2 regions of the Streptomyces sp. GQ60 genome follow, and region 1 is predicted to be linked to the other one. Evidence: predicted binding sites of a transcription regulator. Region 1 holds the regulator's gene; the other holds the start of a gene.

Region 1 (3,404 bases):
CTCCTGGCCCAGCTGGACCAGGCCCGTACGGCGCTCGGCGAGCGCACCGCGGACCTCCAGCGGCTCCAGGCGGAGTACCAGAACTACCGTCGCCGGGTGGAGCGGGACCGGATCGCCGTCAAGGAGATCGCGGTCGCGTCCCTCCTGACGGAGCTCCTCCCGACCCTGGACGACATCGGCCGGGCGCGGGAACATGGCGAGCTGGTCGGCGGCTTCAAGTCGGTGGCCGAATCGCTGGAGACCGCCGCGGCCAAGATGGGCCTGCAGCAGTTCGGCAAGGAGGGCGAGCCCTTCGACCCGACGATCCACGAGGCCCTGATGCACTCGTACGCGCCGGACGTCACCGAGGACACCTGCGTGGCGATCCTGCAACCGGGGTACCGCATCGGCGAGCGTACGATCCGTCCCGCGCGGGTCGCGGTGGCCGAGCCCCAGCCGGGCGCGGCGCCGAAGTCCGAGGCCGCGGAGACCGTGTCCTCGGCGGACTCGGCTGACTCGTCGGACCCGTCGGACAAGGCCTCGGATGCCCCCGACGAGGGCTGAAGCTGCGGCGCCCTTCGTACGACGTGTAGGACCAGAAGCACGAGCAGGACGAGAGGAGGGACACCGGGGATGAGCACGAAGGACTTCGTCGAGAAGGACTACTACAAGGTCCTCGGTGTCCCGAAGGACGCCACCGAGGCCGAGATCAAGAAGGCGTACCGGAAGCTCGCCCGCGAGTTCCACCCGGACGCCAACAAGGGCGACGCCTCGGCCGAGGAGCGCTTCAAGTCGATCTCCGAGGCGAACGACATCCTCGGCGACCCGAAGAAGCGCAAGGAGTACGACGAGGCCCGCGCCCTGTTCGGCAACGGGGGCTTCCGCCCCGGCCCGGGCGGGGGCGGCGGCTCGTTCAACTTCGACCTCGGCGACCTCTTCGGAGGCCAGCCGCAGGGCGGCGCGGCCGGCGGCTTCGGCGGCGGCGGCCTGGGCGACGTCTTCGGCGGACTGTTCAACCGCGGCGGCGCCGGCGCGGGTGCGGGAACCCGTACCCAGCCGCGCCGCGGCCAGGACATCGAGTCGGAGGTCACCCTCTCCTTCACGGAGGCGGTGGACGGGGCCACGGTCCCGCTCCGGATGTCCTCGCAGTCGCCCTGCAAGGCCTGCTCCGGCACCGGCGACAAGAACGGCACGCCCCGCGTGTGCCCGACCTGCGTCGGCACCGGCCAGGTCTCGCGCGGCAGCGGCGGCGGCTTCTCGCTGACCGACCCCTGCGCGGACTGCAAGGGCCGCGGCCTCATCGCCGAGAACCCGTGCGACATCTGCAAGGGCAGCGGGCGGGCCCGCAGTTCCCGGACCATGCAGGTCCGGATCCCGGCGGGGGTCTCCGACTCCCAGCGGATCCGGCTGCGCGGCAAGGGCGCTCCGGGCGAGCGCGGCGGCCCGGCCGGCGATCTGTACGTGGTCGTGCACGTGGACGCGCACCCGGTCTTCGGCCGCAAGGACGACAACCTCACGGTGACCGTTCCGGTGACCTTCGCGGAGGCGGCGCTGGGAGCCGACATCAAGGTCCCGACCTTGAACGGCCCCTCGGTGACGCTGAAGCTGCCCCCGGGCACCCCGGGCGGCCGCACGATGCGGGCTCGCGGCAAGGGGGCGGTCCGCAAGGACGGCACCCGCGGCGACCTGCTCGTGACGGTGGAGGTCGCGGTCCCGACCGAGCTGAACGACAAGGCCCGCGAGGCCCTGGAGCTGTACCGCGAGGCGACGGAGTCCGAGGACCCGCGCTCCGCGCTGTTCGAGTCCGCGAAGGGAGCATGACATGGACGGCCGCCGTAGGAGCCAGTACCAGCTCACCGATGAGACCCCGGTCTACGTGATCTCGGTGGCCGCCCAGCTCTCGGGCCTGCATCCGCAGACCCTGCGCCAGTACGACCGCCTCGGCCTGGTCTCCCCGGGCCGTACGGCCGGGCGCGGCCGGCGCTACTCGGCCCGTGACATCGAACTGCTCCGCACGGTGCAGGCGCTGTCCCAGGAAGAGGGCATCAACCTGGCCGGCATCAAGCGGATCATCGAGCTGGAGAACCAGGTCGCCGCGCTCCAGCAGCGCGTGGCCGAGCTCTCGACGGCCGTGGACGGCGCCGCCGCCGTCCTCCAGCAGCGCGAGGCCCAGGTGCACGCCTCGTACCGGCGCGACCTGGTCCCGTACCAGCCTCCGCAGCCGGGCAGTGCCCTGGTCGTCTGGCGGCCGGCGCCCAAGCGCCCGATGGGCTGAGCGCGCCCGTACGGACGCGCGGAGAAGGCCCCGCCCCCGTTCCCGGGGCGGGGCCTTCCGCGTCCGCCACCGGGGCCCTGAGGGCCCCGGCGCGGCCCTCAGGGCCGGGAGTCCGGGTCCTCCAGGATCCCCGACCGGGCGATGAGGAAGCCCAGTTGCGCCCGGCTGCCGCTGCCCAGCGAGGCCGCCAGCTTGGCGATGTGGGCACGGCAGGTCCGTACGTTCATCCCCAGCCGGCGCGCGATGGCCTCGTCCACGTGCCCCTCGATGAGGAGCTGGGCGATGGAGCGCTGCACGCCGGAGATGCCGCCGGGGGTGTGCTGGTAGGTCACCTCCGCCGACAGCGGCACGGCGCGGTGCCACAACTGCTCGAACACCTTGATGAGGTAGTCGACCAGCCCGGGGTGGCGCAGTTCCAGGGCCGTCTTGCGGTCGTCGCTCGTGGGGATGAAAGCCACCGTGCGGTCGAAGATCATGAGACGCTCTATGAGCTCTTCGAGCGTGCGGATCTCGACCTTCCCCGCGGAGATCCGGTCCACGTAGGCGAGCGTGCCCTGACTGTGCCGCACGGTGTGCTGGTAGAGCGTGCGTATCCGGACCCCGCGGTTGACGAGGGGAGCGGCGCGCTCCAGCGCCTCCGTGAGGACGGACGTGGACCGCGCGCCGCCCGGCTGTACGGTCAGCACCTCGGTCCGGCATTCGGCGGTGGCCTGGTCGAGGGCGGTGTGGATCTGGTCGAAGCCCTCCAGCACGGTGATGGCGTGGGTGTTCGCGGGGCTCTGGGCGCTGATGGTCAGAAACGGCTCGAATGCGTCGGTGAGATCTATGGTGTCCCGGCGCCGGTCCTGAATCTCCCGTTCGAGCGGATGGAGCCGCTGGGCGAGCGCGACGGACGGCGGAACCGCGCGGAGCTGGTTCGCGTCATCGGGGTCGGGCCGCAGGAGAGCGAATTCGAGCAGGCAGGGGGCGTTCTCGACCTCGCCGCGAGCCACCCGGCCGGTGCTCAGCGCCGCCGTGTAGAGCCGCGTCCCCTCGGCGCACATGGACGTGACGGGGTGAGGATGTGTCGCCTTTGTGTTGTTTGTGGGCAAATCTCCACCCCCCAGGGTCCTGAACATGCAAGAACATGATGCATCGTCCCTGTGGCAGT
Region 2 (3,404 bases), on a different contig from region 1:
GGTACGTGGACCGGTACGTCCTCTACGCGCTCGCCGGCTTCGCCCTCCTCGCGGGAGCGCGGCTCGCCGCGGCGCGGGGCTGGTGGGTGTGGCCGCTGGTCGGGGTCCTGCTCGTCCCCGTCGGGTGCTGGTCCGCGTGGCTGCGTACCCCGGAGAGCCGCAAGGACGACGCGCGGGCCGTGGCCGCGGCCGTCAACGAACTCGCGCGCCCGGGCGACGCGGTGCTCTTCCTCCCCTCGCGGCGGCGCGAATGGCTGCTGTCCTCGCCGGAGGCCTACGGAGCCCTGCGCGACCTCGCCCTGTCCCGCACCCCGGCGGCTTCGCGGAGCCTCCAGGGCGTGGAGCGGACTCCGGAGGAGATCCAGGCGGCCCTGCTCGACCCGGCCGTCGACCGGGTGGTCGCCCTGCTGGACCCGGTGGGGCAGCCGCTGGACGGCTACCCGGCCGAGGCGGTGAAGCGCCAGACCCTGGTCTCCTCCTTCGACCTGTGCGCGGTGGAGGACGTGCGCGGCGCCCGCGTGGCCCTCTTCGCCCGGCCGGGCGACTGCCCGTAGCTCTCGGCGGCGCCGAGGGTCCCGCTCCGGGGCTGCGGTTCCTTCCCCTGGTCCACCGGCCCGGTCCGGTCCCGCCGTTCCCCTCCCAGGTCCACTCCGCGGCGGGTGCGCGAGCGCGGTCTGCGTCGACCGGTCGGGCTCGCCTCCCGGCCGCCTGTCGTGGCAACGCGCGCCGAAAGCCGGAGCGTTCGCAGGAAGGGGGAACGCAGGAGGGAGGATGGGCGGCGGGCCGCCGACCTCACCGGGGCCCGCCGACTTCTGCCGGAGGTGCCCCATGGACGCAGCCCGCCCCCGCCCCGACTCCCTCGTGCCGCCCGGTCCGCTCGTCGATGGCGCCTGGCTCGCGGAGCGACTCGGCATACCCGGACTCGTCGTCTTCGACGCCTCCGTCGGGGCACACCGCGACACGGGCCGGCGGATCCCGGGGGCCCGCCCCTTCGACCTGGACGGCGCGCTGTCCGACCACACCGCCGCCGCCCCGCACACCATGCCCGGCCCCGCCGCCTTCGCCGCGGCGATGCGCGCCCTCGGCGTCGACGACGGCAGTACGGTCGTCGCGTACGACGGCGCCGGGATCTACTCCAGCGCCCGCGCCTGGTGGATGCTGCGCGCCATGGGCTTCGACCGGGTGGCCGTCCTCGACGGCGGGCTGCCGGCCTGGCTCGCCGCGGGGCGGCCGGTGGAGCAGCGCCGGCCGGAGTACGAGGGCCCGCACGGCTCCTTCACGGCCCGGCCCCGCGCCGGGCTGCTGGTGGACGCGGCCACCGTCTCGGCGGCCCTGGCCGATCCGGCCGCCGCGGTGCTCGACGCCCGGACCCGCGAACGCTTCGCCGGCACCGCCCCCGAACCCCGTCCGGGCCTGCGCGGGGGCCACATGCCGGGCGCGGTCAACCTCCCGTTCGGCGAACTGCAGCGCCCCGACGGCCTGATGCGCCCCGCCGCGGAGCTCCGCGCGGCCTTCGGGGCGGCGGCGGGAGCGCGGGAGCGGCTGTACTTCAGCTGCGGATCCGGGGTCACCGCCTGCGTGCTCGCCCTCGGCGCCGACCTCGCCGGGTACGAGGACCTCGCGGTGTACGACGGCTCCTGGAGCGAGTGGGGCACCCCGTCCCCGGACCGGCCGGTCGTACAGGGCAGTTAGGCAGTCAGCCCGAAGCCGGGCGGGATCCCGGACCTCCCGACAGCCCGCGCCGCCCCCCTGCCCGGCATCCCCGGCCACCGAAACGCCACGGCCGCCGCCCCTCCGGCTTCCGCCCCGTCCGCTCCTGGCCCGGCCTCTCCGGCTCCGACTCCGACTCCGGCCTCGGTCCGGCCTCGGTCCGGCCTCGGTCCGGCCTCGGTCCGGCCTCGGTCCGGCCTCGGTCCGGCCTCCGGAGAGCGCGGCCCTGCCCCGAACTCGCCTTCATACGCGGTGACCTGGGTTTTTCCCGTGTTCGCCCCCGGCGAACGGGTGTCGGGGAACATTGGGGCGCGCACATGCATTGAGTCGGCATAGCTCAACTTCACTGCCGGAGGGAACATCATGGCTTCGACGTCCGTAACGCTCACCCTGCCCGTGCTGCCGCTCGACGACGAGGTCGTGCTGCCCGGGATGGTCGTTCCGCTGGACCTGTCCGACGCCGAGGTGCGGGGTGCCGTCGAGGCCGCGCAGGCCGCTGCCGCGGGTGGCAAGCCGAAGGTGCTCCTCGTGCCCCGCATCGACGGGAAGTACGCCGCCACCGGCGTGCTCGGGACCGTCGAGCAGGTGGGGCGGCTGTCCGACGGGGACCCCGGGGCGCTGATCCGGGGGCGCGGCCGGGTCCGTATCGGGGCCGGGACGACCGGCCCCGGCGCCGCGCTGTGGGTCGAGGGCGAGAGCGTGGACGAGGCGGTGCCCGATCCGCTGCCCGGGGCCGTCGCCGAGCTCGTCAAGGAGTACAAGGCGCTCGCCACGAGCTGGCTCAAGAAGCGCGGGGCCTGGCAGGTGGTGGACCGGGTGCAGCAGATCGAGGGCGTCGGAGCCCTCGCGGACAACTCCGGGTACTCCCCGTTCCTGACCGTCGAGCAGAAGGTGGAGCTGCTGGAGACGGCCGACCCCGTGGCCCGGCTGCGGCTCGCGATCAAGGCCCTCAGCGACCACCTCGCCGAGCAGGACGTCGCCGAGTCCATCGCCAAGGACGTCCAGGACGGTGTCGACAAGCAGCAGCGGGAGTTCCTGCTGAAGCGACAGTTGGACGCCGTGCGCAAGGAACTGCGCGAGCTCGGCGGGGAGAAGGACGGGGAGGAGTCCGACGACTACCGGGCCCGGGTCGAGGCCGCCGACCTGCCCGAGAAGGTACGGGAAGCCGCCCTCAAGGAGGTCGACAAGCTGGAGCGCTCCAGTGACCAGTCCCCCGAGGGGTCCTGGATCCGCACCTGGCTGGACACCGTGCTCGAACTGCCCTGGAACGAGCGGACCGAGGACGAGTACGACATCCGGGGAGCCCGCGCCGTGCTGGACGCGGAGCACGCCGGGCTGAGCGACGTGAAGGACCGGATCACCGAGTACCTGGCGGTGCGCAAGCGCCGCTCCGAGCGCGGGATGGGCGTCGTCGGCGGGCGCCGGGGCGGGGCCGTGCTGGCGCTCGTAGGCCCTCCGGGCGTCGGCAAGACCTCCCTCGGGGAGTCCGTGGCCCACGCCATGGGGCGCGAGTTCGTCCGCGTGGCCCTCGGCGGAGTCCGCGACGAGGCCGAGATCCGCGGGCACCGGCGTACGTACGTGGGCGCGCTGCCCGGCCGGATCGTACGGGCGATCAAGGAAGCCGGGTCCATGAACCCGGTCGTCCTGCTCGACGAGATCGACAAGGTCGGCTCCGACTTCCGGGGAGACCCTGC

Evidence for each region. Region 1 encodes HspR, which represses chaperone genes until heat shock. Its sites were predicted from a motif close to TTGAGNNNNNNNNNCTCAA; they were not measured.
Region 2: the regulator HspR is predicted to act here: its motif matches at 2,033-2,051, upstream of lon (endopeptidase La).

The regions. Positions count from the first base shown of each region.
Region 1 is NZ_JCAXEG010000027.1:13,509-16,912, reverse strand. Features, by position in the region: gene grpE (nucleotide exchange factor GrpE) at 1-543, shown strand, start outside; gene dnaJ (molecular chaperone DnaJ) at 613-1,800, shown strand; gene AC6CKD_RS35235 (heat shock protein transcriptional repressor HspR) at 1,802-2,254, shown strand; gene AC6CKD_RS35230 (helix-turn-helix transcriptional regulator) at 2,353-3,372, opposite strand.
Region 2 is NZ_JCAXEG010000001.1:830,886-834,289, forward strand. Features, by position in the region: gene AC6CKD_RS03890 (hypothetical protein) at 1-554, shown strand, start outside; gene AC6CKD_RS03895 (sulfurtransferase) at 829-1,692, shown strand; gene lon (endopeptidase La) at 2,074-3,404, shown strand, end outside.